2 regions of the Robertmurraya sp. FSL R5-0851 genome follow, and region 1 is predicted to be linked to the other one. Evidence: riboswitches for the same ligand, from Rfam matches in the RefSeq annotation. Region 1 holds a riboswitch; the other holds the start of a gene.
What was found. Region 1 has a riboswitch for cyclic di-GMP ahead of MKX65_RS03250 (amidase). Riboswitches for the same ligand answer to the same signal wherever they lie in the genome.
Positions count from the first base shown of each region.

Region 2: another riboswitch for cyclic di-GMP. It lies ahead of MKX65_RS12845 (EAL domain-containing protein); the one in region 1 lies ahead of MKX65_RS03250 (amidase).

Region 1 covers NZ_JBBOOE010000001.1:620,115-628,395, reverse strand. Annotated here, with positions in the region: gene MKX65_RS03260 (DHA2 family efflux MFS transporter permease subunit) at 1-714, opposite strand, end outside; gene MKX65_RS03255 (TetR/AcrR family transcriptional regulator) at 880-1,758, shown strand; gene MKX65_RS03250 (amidase) at 1,799-2,668, opposite strand; cyclic di-GMP riboswitch class I at 2,712-2,800, opposite strand; gene MKX65_RS03245 (YhfC family glutamic-type intramembrane protease) at 3,037-3,807, opposite strand; gene MKX65_RS03240 (DEAD/DEAH box helicase) at 3,929-5,365, opposite strand; gene MKX65_RS03235 (response regulator transcription factor) at 5,848-6,540, shown strand; gene MKX65_RS03230 (sensor histidine kinase) at 6,537-7,541, shown strand; gene MKX65_RS03225 (ABC transporter ATP-binding protein) at 7,642-8,281, shown strand, end outside.
Region 2 covers NZ_JBBOOE010000001.1:2,521,295-2,529,575, forward strand. Annotated here, with positions in the region: gene MKX65_RS12835 (cell wall hydrolase) at 22-618, opposite strand; gene MKX65_RS12840 (NAD(P)-binding domain-containing protein) at 915-1,784, opposite strand; gene MKX65_RS12845 (EAL domain-containing protein) at 1,790-3,979, opposite strand; cyclic di-GMP riboswitch class I at 4,101-4,188, opposite strand; gene MKX65_RS12850 (STAS domain-containing protein) at 4,390-5,217, shown strand; gene MKX65_RS12855 (cell wall hydrolase) at 5,246-5,827, opposite strand; gene MKX65_RS12860 (YitT family protein) at 6,051-6,896, opposite strand; gene MKX65_RS12865 (asparaginase) at 6,893-7,897, opposite strand; gene MKX65_RS12870 (helix-turn-helix domain-containing protein) at 8,074-8,281, shown strand, end outside.

The DNA of each region.
Region 1 (8,281 bases):
GAAACCGACGGCAATCGCCAGGTACACATGCGGACTGTCCCAGCCCTTGCTTCCTGCTGAGCTGAAGCCGTAAAGGATTCCACCAAATCCAATACTTGATAAAAGTAAGGAGAAAAAGTCTAAACGAAGATTACTCTTTTCTTTCTTATCTTTTAAAAGGAAGAATCCGATTAATACCACTACTACTGAAATAGGGGTAATAAAGTGGAAAAGCATTCTCCAATCATAGTGCTCAATAATCCACCCTGATAAGGTAGGTCCAATCGCTGGCGCAAACATGATAATTAAACCAAATACCCCCATCGCTGTTCCTCTTTTTTCAATTGGGAAGCTAACAAGCATGACGTTCATAAGCAATGGCATCATAATGGCCGATCCGGATGCCTGAAGCATACGTCCTGCTAAAAGAATCGGAAATTCGTGAGCCACACCAGCAACTAGTGTACCGATCGTGAATAAACTCATAGCGACTAAAAATAAATTACGAACAGAATATTTCTGTATTAAGAAGGCCGTAGCCGGAATTAATATCCCGTTAACGAGCATAAAGCCTGTAGTTAACCATTGAACCGTGGCAGCTTCTACCTCTAAATCCTTCATGATGGATGGCAAAGCAATATTTAATAAGGTGTTATTTAAAAACGTGATGAAAGCCCCAATTAACAGAACTCCAATAATTCCGTATGGCGGCCGTTTATCTTGTTTTTCAGCCATGTATGTTCCCCCTATACTATAAGTCCAATAAAATGTACTTCAGTTATATACTTAACATATATTATACCCTCAGTACAAAAAATGCAATGGAAAAACACAGCTAAATAATGGGTTTGTAACCTTCAGAAAAATAAGTTACTATATTTTTATACAGTGAGTCCAAATATGAATTCAGGTGATACGATGAAAGATCGGAAGCAACATGTTATCGATACAGCACATCAGCTTTTTGTAGAAAAGGGATTTCAAGCAACCTCCATTCAAGACATTTTGGATTATAGTAGTATTTCTAAAGGAACCTTTTATAATTACTTTTCTTCCAAGAACGAACTACTTATGGCCATTTTCCGAGTGATACAAAAAAAGTTTGAGCACGAAAGAAACGAACTCTTAATTGGAAAAGACCCGTCAGATATTGAAGTGTTCATTAAGCAAATGGAGCTGCAAGTGAAGACGAATCGAGCGAGTAAACTGATTCCTTTATACGAAGAAGTACTATTTTTAAATGATTCTGAGTTAAAAAAGTTTATTAGTGATTTTCAGTTACGAATGTTACGTTGGGTATACGAACGCTTTGATGAAATTTTTGGAGAGAGCAAGAAGCCTTATCTTCTGGATGCTGCCATTATGTTTACAGCTATTTTCCACCATAACCTTAAGTACGAGAGAATGGCGAATAGCTTAAAGAGTAATCCTGAGCGAGTAGTCAGATATAGTGTCAATCGACTTGTGGCGTTAATGAAGAATGTCGGGGAAACCGGTGAGCAACTTCTTTCACCAGAACTGTTGGATGATTGGTCTCCAACTTGTCATAAAAAAGATAAATCTTATCAAGAAAAGCTAACTCTAGAAATCATGAGTCTGAAAAAAGAGAGCATGAATATGCCCGACTCTGTGAAATATATTGAGCTACTTGATTTTATTCTAGAAGAACTTTTGCAACCTAATAATAAGAGGCAATTTGTAGTAGAAAGTGCTTTAGCAAGCCTAGAGGGTCACTTTGGAAAAGCAAAACTACAACAGTTACGTTCATATCTTAATTAAAGAAAACTAGCAGGTTTCTATCCCTGCTAGCTTTCTTTCGTTATGGTTTCATGGTTTTCCAGCTTCCCACATGGTGGATAGCCAACCCCTTATATCCAGGGCTTGTTCCGTAATGTGAGGCAACGGAAGCCAGCTGTTCGTTCATGTAGGCTTCCCCTTCTTCAAAAAAGGAAATCATATCGCCTTCGTCTGTTGCCCCTGTTTCTACACCGATGACTAATGCCTTATGGTGTTTGCCAGCAAAGGCTACTTCATTTTTTACAATTTCAATGATGGCAGGAGCACTGTCACGGTAGGCCATAATTGTTACACTATTCGTTTTTGTAATAACCCACTCTGCTAGATTTCCTTTGCCATACGTATTGTTATAAGACACTTCATCAAACCAGAATGGCAGGTCGGCTTCAAGTGGCAGTTTTAAACCTGCAGCAGAGGTATTCGCTTTTGTGATTAACTCTTGAAAGCTTTTGACAGTTGCCGCTCTATTCGTATTCCAACCGCTATATAAGTAAGGCTCTACATCTAAATGAATGCCTGTAAATTTTTGCGAAGCGGTTGATCCTGCTTGATAGGTTTTCAACCAATTCATTAACGCATCTTGATTTCGATATCCTTTTGGAGCTACCCAGCTTGGTGCTCCGTCTAGAGCATATACTTTTATTCCTTTTACGGATGCCTTCGTAATAAAGCTACGATATACATTCATAGGGATATCACGGTCAATTTGTACATACACTTTGTTGATTTGCTTTTGTTCAAGAAAGCTTAAGGTTCCTGTTTCATTGCTCACAATGTCCCACGGATTCCAAAGCCATGTGGAGCGATCTACCGTAGAAGCACTCATGTTTGATCCAAAGCCTCCCATTGAAAAAAGCAACACCATAATCATAGATACAACAAGCTTTTTCATTTTACGTTCCCCCATTCTGCAAGCCGAGGCTCACAAAATGAGACCTGGCAACCTGACGACCATTCGCATGATAAGCGATTAGGCTCACGGCTTTGCGTCCTTCCCTTTCGGTAAAGTTTGCCTTTTACAGTTTTTCTTTTAGGCTCTTTTCTAAAACATTGTTGCTATATACATACTTTTTAGGAATTTAACTATAAGGTATAAGAATATTTTCATCCTTAGAAAAGAGCTACTCTCCAAATAGTCAAAAAAACCCAGCGTTATACGGGGAAAAATCCGGCATTTGGGATTTTTCCAAAACAACCAATTTACGAAAACAGCCTTCTTTTATTATACTTTATCAAAACCGACTTTTGCCTCAGGTATTTTTACCCGATCAGCAATTTTCTTAATCTTTTTATAATGAAGAAAGATAGAACTCCGATGAAGGCAATGTATAACTCAATGATCCATAAACTCTTGATGTATCCAGTTTGGAAGAATACTAAAGGAAAATCAATCGCCGCATGAGCAATTATAGCAAGCAGTACGTATTGAAACTTCTTTTTAATGACCGCTAGTAAAACAAGTAAAGTGAAAGCGATTTGCATATAGAGAGCAAAGAAACGCTCTGGTATTGCCCATAAGTAGTGAGAGATTCCTTGATTTAATAACGTCTCTTTAATGGTTGCTGCCTGATCACTTGGAAGACTGGCTCCTATAGATGAATCAAATGTACCTGCATTGATCATCGTTGCAAAAAGAAGAAATGGTACCACCGTTGAAAGGGCAATAACTACGGCTTCAATGCCACCCCAGCCTACCCCGAAAGACAGGCCACCCCTGTAATCCTGATATTTTTTTAACAGCCAGATAAATAAGATATACCGTCCCAATTCCTCGAAAATCCCTGCAGCTAAACCGCCATATAATCCAAATAACCATGGATGGTCCGCATAGTTTGGAAAACTGGTTATGACGAGAACATGAAGAAGTTTCTCTAATACTTGAGTGATAATAACAAACCCAATGCTCCCTATTATTAACGGCTTCAGAGAAATGCCTACCTGTTTTTTTGTCATCAGAATGGCACTCACAAATAGAAGAATGGAAAATATGATAACTGCGACCATGCTCAAGATCACTGCATTGCTAATCATAGTAAATCCCCCTTGTTTTTATTATCATTATTGATAATGATAATATTAAATCATGAGTAAGATTCTGTCAATTGGTTTCGTTCTTTTTTTGTCAATTAAAAAAGCACCCCTTAGGAAGTGCTTATTTTCTGGCTATATGAACCTTTAATTGTTTCCCTTTTACCGTGGTATGTTTCATTTCGGACAACACCTGTGGCCCTTTGCCATTTAGGATTTCTACATAAGAAACTGTGTCAAGAATCGTGATAATTCCGATATCCTGTGCAGAAACACCCTCAATTTTACAAATGGTTCCGACAAAATCCACGGCGCGCAGCTTCTTTTTCTTTCCGCCATTAAAATAGAGCTTGGTGATATCCTTATTGAGTTCTTCACTCTTTAGTTGCTTTATTTCTGGCTCTGAACCAATCTTCTCTTCAAAGGCAGATCGTAATCTCTCCACCTGCCCCGAAGCAGGTTTCTCCTTTTGTGGAATGTGAAAACCAATAAGCTGCTCAATTTCTTCTAGCAGTCGTCTTTCTCTTTCTGTAACAAAGGTAGTAGCTTTGCCTTTCATCCCCGCCCGACCGGTTCTTCCTGTACGATGCACATAGCTTTCTTTTTCGTATGGAATATCAAAGTTTACCACGAGTGAAATATTTTCAATATCAATTCCACGGGCTGCCACATCGGTTGCGATCAGGTAGCGAAACTCTCCCCGTTTAAATTCACTCATCACTTCAAGACGATCTTCCTGAATCATTCCACCATGAATTTTATCGCAATCATATCCAAGCTCTGTTAAATGATCGACCACCATATCCACACGGTCCTTTGTCCGGCAAAAAATGATACAGCTATCCGGGTTTTCGATAATCGTTACGTTTTGCAATAATTGCAGCTTTTCCTGTTCCTCCACCCAATATAAGGAATGCTCAATTAATCCAGTTGAAGTGCTTAAAGCTTCCATTTCCACCTCAATAGGTGCTTGCAAATAGTTTTGGGCTAGTTTTTTTACGGTATCTGGAAGAGTGGCTGAAAAGAGCATGGTGATTCTTTTGTCCGGAACCGCCTGTATAATGGCCTCTACTTGCTCGATAAAGCCCATATTTAGCATTTCGTCCGCCTCGTCAATGACAAGGAATCGAACTTGATCGAGTAGAAGGGTGCCTTTTTGAATATGATCGAGCAAGCGACCTGGTGTCCCTACAACGACATGAGTCTTTTGCTTAAGCTTCGTTTTTTGATACATAAAGGATTGCTTTCCGTATATTTCTACTGCATTGATTCGTTTTAAACGGCCGATATTTATAAAATCTTCTTTGATCTGTACAGCTAACTCTCTAGTTGGGGTAAGCACTAGAGCTTGCGGTTTATTTTCTGCCCAATCAATCATTTCACAAATCGGAATGGCAAAGGATGCTGTTTTTCCACTTCCTGTGCGTGACTTAACGATCACATCCTGCTCCTCAATGACAAGTGGAATAACCTTTTTTTGGACTTCAGTTGGTTGTTGATATTGTAGGCTCGCTAAAGTACTCAATATTTCTTCACTTAAGGTGAAATCTGTAAAATCCATAAAACAGCCTCTTTTCAAAATTTCTTTACAATACTAATTTTACCGAACGTATTCTTTTTATTAAGCAATATGTAAAGTACATTTCATTTGACCACATATTCATTAAAATGTACATGTTTCTTTAGGAACAGAGGGAAAACATATTCACAATGCTTAAATCTTTTGTTTTCAGCAGCTAAATCTTTTACGGGGGGCACTCATCGTGCTAAAGGAAAAACAATCTTTGATTTGCATAATAAGCGAATGCTAGGTTTGAGTAAATTCCCTCCTCTTTCCCCCCATGGAAGGCTGGACTTACTATTTACTCAAAGGAAAATCCAATTTAGGGTGTCTGACACCCTTCGTGGACAAATATAGCAGTTTTGTCCGTGTGGGGTGGACACTTAAGAGGGTCACTATATTATTTGTTATTTTTTTACATGCAAATAATTTTCTTTTGTTTGTGGTTTCGTTACAATGATGAAGAAAGTTGGTGAACATATATGTTTAAGATTCTTCTAATTGAAGATGATTCTAGTCTTTTTCATGAAATCAAAGATCGCCTGACACAGTGGTCTTATGAGGTTCACGGGATCGAAGACTTCGCCCTTGTTCTCGAGGAGTTTACAAAGGTCAAGCCTGATCTAGTCATCATTGATATACAGCTTCCTAAATACGATGGTTTTCACTGGTGCCGCCTGATCAGAGCCCATTCTAATGTGCCGATCATCTTCCTCTCTTCACGTGACCACCCAACCGATATGGTCATGAGCATGCAGCTAGGGGCAGACGATTTTGTTCAGAAGCCCTTCCATTTTGACGTGTTAATTGCGAAAATCCAAGCGATTCTACGCCGAGTCTACAACTATAGCAATCATACAGTCATTTTGAAAACCTGGTGTGGTGCGACAGTGGATTACGAGAAAAATACAGTAACAAACAACAACGGATCAATCGAGCTGACCAAAAATGAAATGTACATTTTAAAAATATTAATCGAAAAAAAGAACAGCATTGTGAGCCGCGAAAACATCATTAAAAGCCTTTGGGACGATGAACGGTTTGTTAGTGATAATACACTAACGGTAAACGTCAATCGATTACGAAAAAAACTGGATGAGTTACAGCTTGGCCACTATATAGAAACCAAGGTAGGTCAAGGGTATATCGCCATCGAAGAGGGCACTTTACCATGATCCAAAAATTCGTAACCGAACGACGTAGTTGGATAATCTTTTATGTCTTCATCCATCTCTTAATGGTCTTTGTCGCTTTTCTCGATTCTGCGATTCCGCTCAAACCCATTTTATACATTGTGTTTTTATCCATTCTCCTCTTCTCGATCTTCCTTTTCATCAGATATCAAAAGGAGACTCGTTTTTTCAAAGGAATTGATGAGTGGGAGAATAACTTAGATTTGTCTCAAATTCCTCAAGCAGAAAGCCCCTTTGAGGAAATGATAGAAAAAAGTGTCTATAAACAAACGGAATTGCTAAGAAATCAGTTCAATCACCATCAACTCTCATTAGAGGATGAGAAGGACCAGCTGTTAGCCTGGATTCATGAAGTAAAGACTCCTTTAACAGCCATGCATCTCATTATTGACCGCATTCCTGATGAAAAAACAAAGGCCAGTCTCACGCATGAATGGCTACGAGTTCACCTATTACTCGACCAACAACTTCATCAAAAACGGCTTTACTTTATTGAGAATGACCTTTTTATTGAAAAATTAGATCTTCACACTCTGGTGATTCCAGAAATCAAGACCTTACAATCTTGGTGTATCCAAAAAGGCATTGGCATAGATATTAATCTACAAGAACGAGAGATCCTTACAGATGCGAAATGGTTCGCTTTTATCCTACGTCAACTGTTAACCAATGCCGTTAAATACAGCAACCAGTCAGATATTTACATAAGAAGTTTAAAGAAAGACGATCATATGGTCATAGAAATACAAGATTGCGGGCGCGGGATTGATCCACGGGACATGACACGGATTTTTGAAAAAGGGTTCACGTCTACTTCCACCCATCAAGATCATTCGGCCACGGGCATGGGATTATATTTAGCGAAAAAAGCGGCTGATTCCCTTCTAATACAAATATCAGTTCAATCGACTCCAGGTGAGGGGTCAACTTTTATGCTCACTTTACCTAATCGTAATGAATTCGTAAAAATAACAGGCATGTGACAAAGATGTCACATGCCTGTTTCAAATGTTAGCTGAATCGAAGGATGGGAGCTCCCCACCTCATTTATAATCAAGTCATTGAAGGAAGGAGAGAATAAGATTGAATATTCTAGAAGCCAAACAAATACACAAAAGCTACGGAAATAAATTTAATAAGCAAGAGGTCCTAAAAGGCATCAATATGTTCATTGAACAAGGAGAATTTGTCAGTATCATGGGAGCCTCTGGATCTGGTAAAACCACTCTATTAAATGTGCTTTCCTCGATTGACCATGTGAGCCAAGGTTCTATTTTTGTGGAAGGAAAAGAGATTACACAGATGCGTGATAAAGAACTCGCCCTTTTTCGCCAAAAGAACTTAGGCTTTATTTTTCAAGATTACAATTTATTAGATACACTGACAGTCAAAGAAAACATTTTGCTTCCTTTATCCATTACAAAAACACCCAAAAAGGAAGCCGACCAAAAGTTTACGGAAGTGGCCAATGAGCTTGGAATCACTGAGCTTCAACATAAGTATCCGAATGAAATATCCGGCGGGCAGAAACAACGAACATCCGCTGCCCGTGCATTCATTCATGATCCGAGCCTCATCTTTGCTGACGAGCCAACGGGTGCACTTGATTCAAAGGCTGCGTCCGATTTATTAAATAAGCTTAGCCAATTAAACCAAAAGCGAAAATCCACCATCGTGATGGTCACGCATGATCCAGTAGCTGCGAGCTACTGTTCAAGAGTCA
Region 2 (8,281 bases), 1.9 Mb from region 1:
GACATTCCCTCTTGCTATTATTTATTTCGCAAATCTATGGTTTCCAATTGTAATCGTGGTTTCACGAGAGAACACCCAGTCGCTTGCGGCTGTTTGTGGATTGTAAAAGTATAATGAACCTTGTCCTTGCCCTTGGAACGCTAGCGCCTCGTCAACTGCACGCTTTGATTCTTCATCTGCTGACTGGTTAATAGTTCCATTTTTAACAGGTGTAAATGCATAATAACCTTGGTCGATTTGATAAATGACTTCACTTACTGTATTAGGAAAATCTGGGTGATTCACACGATTTAAAATCACTGTCGCAACAGCTACTTTCCCTGCGTAAGACTCCCCTTTAGCTTCCGCACTTACTAGTCTCGCTAATAAATCCTTATCAGCTGCTGACAAATTAGTTGCAGGAATCACTAGCTTTTCACCTGGATATAATAGTGATGTCGTTTTGTTATTTTGCTTCATTAAATTTAATACAGATACACCATACTTTGACCCGATATTCCAGAACGTATCTCCTTTTTGTACTACATGTGATTGAGTTGCAGCACCTGCTGCTGATCCGAATCCAACCAATGTAAATGATAGAGTTGAGATCACTAGTAATTTTTTTACCATTTTCATAGTTTGTACCTCCAATTGCTGTTTTCTCGAACAACTAGTAGATTACCAGATGTAACATACCGTTTCATGAACCAAAATTTCCCTTCAATTAGTTAATTTTCCCAATAGCAATAGCATCAACGGTTCATAAGCTTTGAAAAGGATCAAATTTCCAGCAATGTCTCTTCATTTTTTTCTTGATTCGAGGGATATTACAGGTATATTTCTAAATGATGACAAGCTTTTTGGTCAACATTTTGCCTAACCCCGACTCTTATTTTCCTCCACAAATTAAAAGTAGAGCCTATTGACTCTACTTAATTGATCTCCTTTAGTACCTTCATGATCGCTGACCAATCTAAATCTCCCCAGCCTTTTTCGATCGCATAACTGTAGTGAGATTGCGCGAGATTAGCAATTGGCAACAGGGTGGATACCTCATTCGCTGCATCAATCATTAGGTTCACATCCTTTAATCCTAGCTTTAGCTTAAAGCCAGCAGGATCAAACTGTTCATTTGTCATCATTTTTCCATAAGTATTATAAACTGGAGATGCAAACAGAGAATTAATAATTTCTAAAAACTGCTTTGGTTCAACTCCATGTTTCTCTACCATAACCAAGATCTCTGATAAGGACTCTAGCATGGAAACAAGTAAGAAGTTGTTTCCTAGTTTAGCCACATTTGATAAATACCCTTGTTCACCAACAATAAAAACATCTTGCCCTAACGATTGAAGGATGGGTTTTACTTTCTTCCTTGCCTCTTCTGGACCTGCAACTATAAAGCGTAAAGCAGCTGCTGCCGCTGCCTCAGGACGACCTAAAACGGTGGAAGAAATAAAATGTTGACTGGCATTTTCATGGTCAACCGTTAGTTTTTTTGCCAAGTACACACTGATGGTACTGATAGACACATGAATGCCTCCTGGTTGTAACCCCGCAAGTATTCCTTCCTCACCAAACACAACGTTCTCCAATGCTGTATCGTCAGAAAGAATAGTAAGTACGATATTCGTTTGTCTTGCTGCTTCAGCAGGAGTGTTAGCTATAATGGCTCCTTTTGTGGTTAGGTCATGGCATTTACTTTTCGTCCGATTGTATACTACTAATTCATAGCCATTTTTCAAAAGATTTTCAGCCATCGGTAAACCCATATTTCCTAAGCCGATCAATCCAACTTTCAAAGTTTTCACTCCCTTTTAAATTTATTTACTCTTTCAAATAGTTCCTCGATTTCATTTGAAGATACCGGACGACTGAAATAGTACCCTTGGCCTTCAGAACAGCCTTTTTCTAATAAAAAGTCGAGTTGTTCCTTCGTCTCAATGCCCTCTGCAATAACATCCATATGTAAATCACGCGCTAATGTAATAACCGCAGAAACGATGGCTGCTTCATTTACATCATGTGGAAGAGAGCTGATAAAAGAACGATCAATTTTGATTTTATTTGCACGAAATTGTTTTAAATACGTCATTGAAGCATATCCTGTCCCAAAATCATCAATTGACACTTTCACTCCAATTTCTTGAAGCTTGCTAACTGCATTTTGAATTAAATATTCATGCTTACTTAGCACACTTTCTGTAATTTCAATCTCAATTGATTCGGATGGTAGATCATATTCTGCTAGAATATCTTCCACTAAACTGGGGATATCATTTAAAACAAATTGTCTCACAGACACATTTACTGCAACAGGTAAATGTGCTAGGTTTGTCTCCCTCCACTTCTTTACCTGTAAACATACTTCCCGGAGAACCCATTCTCCTAACGCATCAATAAATCCACTTTCCTCTGCTAATGGGATAAATGTGTCAGGACTGATGTTCCCCTTCAGTGGATGCTTCCATCTGATGAGTGCTTCTAGACCAGTAAATTTACCTGTTGCCAATTGAATTTTCGGTTGATATTGTATAAAAAATTGCTCTTGCTTGATTGCTTCACGAAGTTCTCCTTGTAACATAAATAATTCTGTACCGTGCTTCGTGAGGGAATCATTGAACATTTGGATGGATTGTCCATCCTCGCCTTTTACACTATACATCGCAACATCTGCATTTCTAATTAATATGTCCCCTGTATGACCATGAAATGGGTACATACTGATCCCAATACTAGCTGATACGTAAAACTCTCTGTCATTTATTATTATCGGTTCTTTTATTTCTTGTAATATTTTTTCTGCCACTGCTTTTGGTTGTTTCTCAATTTTCATTTTTCTTAAAAGGATGACAAATTCATCACCACCCATACGGGTGACGATCCCTTTCTTCGGGATATTTGAGTTTATCCGCCTTGCTACTTCACTTAACACCTGATCTCCTACCGCGTGTCCGAAGGTATCATTAATAGGCTTAAATCGGTCTAAATCAATAAACAAAATCGCAAACTCATCTTGTCTACTAATTAAACGATCAATAACATCCTTTAAAAATCGGATATTCGGGAGATTTGTTAATGTGTCATGAGATGCCAAGTATTGGATTTCTTTTACCTGATTATCCCTTTCAATCGCTAATCCAGTTAAATAACTAAATACTTTAAGTAATTCGATTTCATACGACTTTGGTTTTCTTACTTCAGGATGATAGATCGCAAATGTACCGAATAATTCTCCTTTTGACGACAGAATGGGAATCGACCAACAAGAATGCAATTGATAGCTCAAAGGGATCGTTTTCCAATTAGACCAAGATGGGTCAGTTTCAATATCCGAGACAATTGCTATCTCTTTCGTGAAAGCAGCATGTCCACAAGATGCATAGTTCAAACCAACTGGAAACCGGTCGATTTTCTTTAAAAATCCATCTGGAAAGCTATGTGAATATCCGTTACGTAACCAATTCTCACTCTCTTCATAAAACATTATCGAGCAAATACTGTTACTAGATAGTACCTCCACAGCATTCACAATATTTCGAAAAACATCAATTAATGGTTCACCTGACGCAATCATTTGTAAGGCTTTATACTGTTTATCACTAATGGCTTGGTATTTTTCTTGCTCCGTAATATTTCTACCTACTACGACTAAACTATCTGCATAACCGTTCTCATCATAAAGTGGAATCTTTCTAACATGAAATGTATAGTCATTCCCATCCATACGAAACGATTCTTTTAATTGAAATTCTGTTTTACTTACCCACGCTTGATTGTCTGAATGAACACAAATAGGACCATAGTTCTCAAACTTTTTGTATTTCTGTGCAAGTTGTTCATCCGTTTTTCCCTTATATGCCCCTTCCTCAATATCAAATAATTGCAGGGTCTTTTTATTTGCTTCGATCCATCTTCCATTAACATCTTTTACAATTAAGTAATCATTACTTGTATGAAACACTTTCTCCAATAAATCGAATTTTTGGTTGCTCATGACATGACCTTCTTCTCTTCTGTTATATTTCTATTGTAATGTTAAAGGTGTATGGCCAATAAATTTAAAGAAATACAGAAAAGACCTATACCAAAAGGGATATAGGTCTTCCGATTATTCCCTTGGCAACTCAGCCATCCTAGTTCCTTTTGAACCTTAGACCTGTAGCTTTGCGTCCCCACCTTTCAATGAGTTTGCCTTTTTCAATTTTATTTTATATTTTAGCAAACATATTATAGAAGATTTGTCGAAAATAGTCGATAACTATGATAAAAGTCACTGTTTTTTTAATTAAAAAATCGTTCTTTTTCCTCATTAAATATATAATTAATATTTATTGTAAAAACATGTTTATCAAATACATTTTACGGGTATCAGTTCTTGGGGAAATGTAAAAGGGGGAACATCTTATGGAACTTACATATCAAGCTTCTTTTGACTTAAAATACTTTATTGAAGAAAATAAAGATAAATTTAAGAACTCACTTCTTCTAGAGGCTGTAAATGTAAAAGATCGGATCGATGAAATACTAAGGATCGGTAATATCAACTTAGTCTCGAATGCTCAAAAGCTGGTCATTGACATTATTGATGGTAATGAAGATGCACTGAAAGCTTTTGCCAAGCAGGAGGGAATTGTCTGGGCAACCCATTCAATTGAATTATCCTTCAAACTGGAGTGGGTTCAAGCGATAAGGCGTACACTTTGGAGATTTATTCAATCGTTTAACAATCTTTCCAACAAATATGATTTGGATGACTTCTTTCATCTCGAGCTACAAATTAATAACCGTGTCGACCAGTTTTTGAATACTTTCTTTATCAGTTATTCAAATTACAAAGATGCCCTAATTGTTGCACAAAGACAACTAGTTGAAAATCTATCAGTACCTATTATTCCAATCACTTCTTCTGTATGTATTTTGCCTTTAATTGGGACCGTAGACTCCTTCCGAACGGCCATACTTGAAGAAAAGGTTCTCACAGAAATTGGAAGACTACGAATTCAAACGTTAATTATTGATTTATCAGGAATTGGCAATATGGAACCCGACGTGATCGATCATCTCATGAAAATCATCGATGGTACTTCCATGATGGGTTGCCATTCGATTATTACTGGTTTACGTGCCGAAGTGGTTAAAAAGATGATTCATTTAGATATTTCCTCCTTCTTTATGAAGACAAAAACATTAGGAACTTTACAACAAGCATTAAAGCAATACATTATTCAATAGAAAAACCATGGTTTTTTTTCCCTGGTTTTTAAATCGCAAATCGATGGTTTCCAATTGTTTCTATCACTTGTCTTGATAAAATCCATGTGTCCGTTGCGATTTCCGGATTATAAAAATATATAGCCTCTGAATCATTCTCTTTGTCAACTAGAGCCTCTTCTACCGCTTCCACTGATTCCACATCCGCTGGCTTGTTAATCTCTCCATTTTGAACAGGAGAAAATGCATACGTACCAGATACCTGCTCATATACAACTTCTTTTACTGTGTCAGGGAATTCTTCATGCTCTACTCGGTTAATAATAACTTCTGCCACAGCCACTTTCCCTTCGTACGGCTCTCCTTTTGCTTCCGCGCTTACGAGTCGGGCCATCAATTCCTTTTCCTGATCTGTAACATCAATTTCCTTTTCATATAATGTTGGAAATTTATCATGATTCTCTTTTATTAATTCTAGAGCAGAGTTATCCGTTTTGCTTACTACTTTCCAAGATGTTTCTCCACTTTTCACTGAAAGAGTTTGTTCAGCTGCGCTCGAAGTAGTTTCGAACCCAACCAATGTGAACGATAGAGTAGAGAGAACAAGTAGTTTTTTTAGAATGTTTTTCATAAAAAATACCTCCTTGTTGTCGATACCAAGAAGGTTACCAGATGTAATATACCCGTGCATGTTCCAATTATTGGACAAATAAATTTTATTGACACAATATATTGATAGACCGGGCTTTATCCACTAATATGATGGGTGTAATTACCAGGTTTACTTAAGAAAATAATGATTGCTTTTTTGTATATTACATATATTTCAGAAATGTAACACGAGATTTTTCCACCTAAACCATACTCTTAAATCCATTTCCGACGACCTCACTCATATTATGTACACTAATAAAAGCTCGTTTGTCGATTTCATTAATATATTTTTTCAACGAATGAAACTCGCTTCGTTTTAGGACGATTGTTATGACTTCCTTTTGCTCGTTGCTAAAGGCTCCTTTGGCTTCATGCACGGTAGCACTGCGGCCTAGATTTTCAATAATAAAGTTCTTAATTAAATCGCATTTATAGCTAATAATGACAACTTCCTTCGTTAAACTAAACTGTTGAATTAAATAGTCAATAACGACCCCTCTTAACACAATTCCAAATAGTGCATATAACCCATTTTCCACACCAAACGCAACAATCGACAGCAGTACGATAATCATATCGGAAAACAACACAGCTTTACCTATATCAATTGAAAAATACTTATTTAATATCATGCCGATCAGGTCCATTCCTCCGGTTGAAGCTCCCTCTTTCATCACGATGACCAATCCCAGTGCAGCAATTAATACACCGACCATCAGTTGAATCAGTTTATCTTCACTTAGAGGTTCAGCCATCGGAGCAACTTCCCCAAACAACCAAACCATAAACGATAACATAAAGCTAGAGTAAATCGTCTTTAGACCAAAGCTAAAACCGAGAAACATGAAACCTAATCCAAACAAAACTACATTAAAACATAACATTAGTAAACCAATCGAAACGTTAGGAAAAAAGTGATGCATCACAATCGTCAAACCACCTAATCCTCCGGCAGCAAATTGATTAGGTGCTAGAAAAAAGTGAATATTAATCGCTACTAGGGCAATCCCTACATGTAAAAGAAATAAATGATAGGCTTGTCTCACTCTTCTTGACCCCATTCAACGGATAGATCATACGAAATCGGTGTTTCCATCATTTCTTTCACCTGAGACAGATCGTCCGTTTGACCTAAAGCCCACATTAGCTTCGGTACGATTGCTTCTTTATTCATATCTCCGGAGACGATCACATTGTACTGACTTACTTTCCGTCCGACTTCATATAAATACAGATCTCCACCTTCTTCTAGACACTGTGTCGAAATGAGAACTGCAACACCTGCTTCAGTCAATTCTTTAATCTTTGGTAGCAAGCTTCTTTCCTCGAATGGAACCCCACCGTTTCCATAGCTTTCAATTATAATTCCCTTATACAGTCCTTTTAAGTAATCAAAAATTTCAGGCTTCGTACCTGGATGTAAGGTAAGAACAAACACATCTGGGCAAAGACTAACATCTAATTTTAATGACTGAATCGTTTGCTCTGGTCTCCAGTAATACGTAACCTTGTTTTCTCTTACTTGTGCTACATAAGGATGATTAATACTTTCAAACGCATCAAAGCTTTTCGTTCTCATTTTTACCGCTCTTGTCCCAATGATCACTCGTCCATCAAAAACAACATAAACTCCACCAACGTTTTCACAAGCAAAGCAGATGGCGTCGTTTAGATTTTTAATCGCATCTGTTCTTTTAAAACTAATCGGAACTTGAGATCCCGTAACTACAACCGGCTTATTTAAACCCTGCAGCATATAGGATAATGCAGAAGATGTATACCCTAGCGTGTCAGTTCCATGCGTAATAACAAATCCATCATATTGATCGTAGTTATCAGCAATTTTAGACGCCATTTCTATCCAGTGTTCCGGCTGCATATTCGTACTGTCTCTATTCATTAAAATCTCGCAAGTCACATCAGCAGCCAAGGATACATCCGAAGAATAGCTTAACAGGTCCACTGGCGCTAGTCCTGGAACCAATCCGTCCTTTCCCTCTAACGATGCAATGGTCCCTCCAGTTGCAAGCAGTAATATTTTTTTCATGGTTTCTCTTCTCCTCTACGTATATGTACGCGATTTGCAATTTATTATAAGCTTATTATAATAAAATCATTAAATAAAGCAATATTTGTTTTCAATTCGCGCACATTTTTGTATTCTTGTCATTACTAACATGCTATAATGAACAAAACAATCAGTCATTGGAGGAAGAATGAACCGTGTTATCTCGATTAGTAACTTTGAGGAAAAGTAGAAAGTGGTCGATGCAGGAAACGGCAGATCGTCTAGAAATCGCAAAAAGTACATACGCAGGTTATGAGTATGGATATAGAGAGCCTTCTCTGCAGGCATTATCTGATATTGCCGATTTATTTGAAACAAGTGTGGACCATATTCTTGGACGAAGTGAGCAATCGTTAGAGCTAA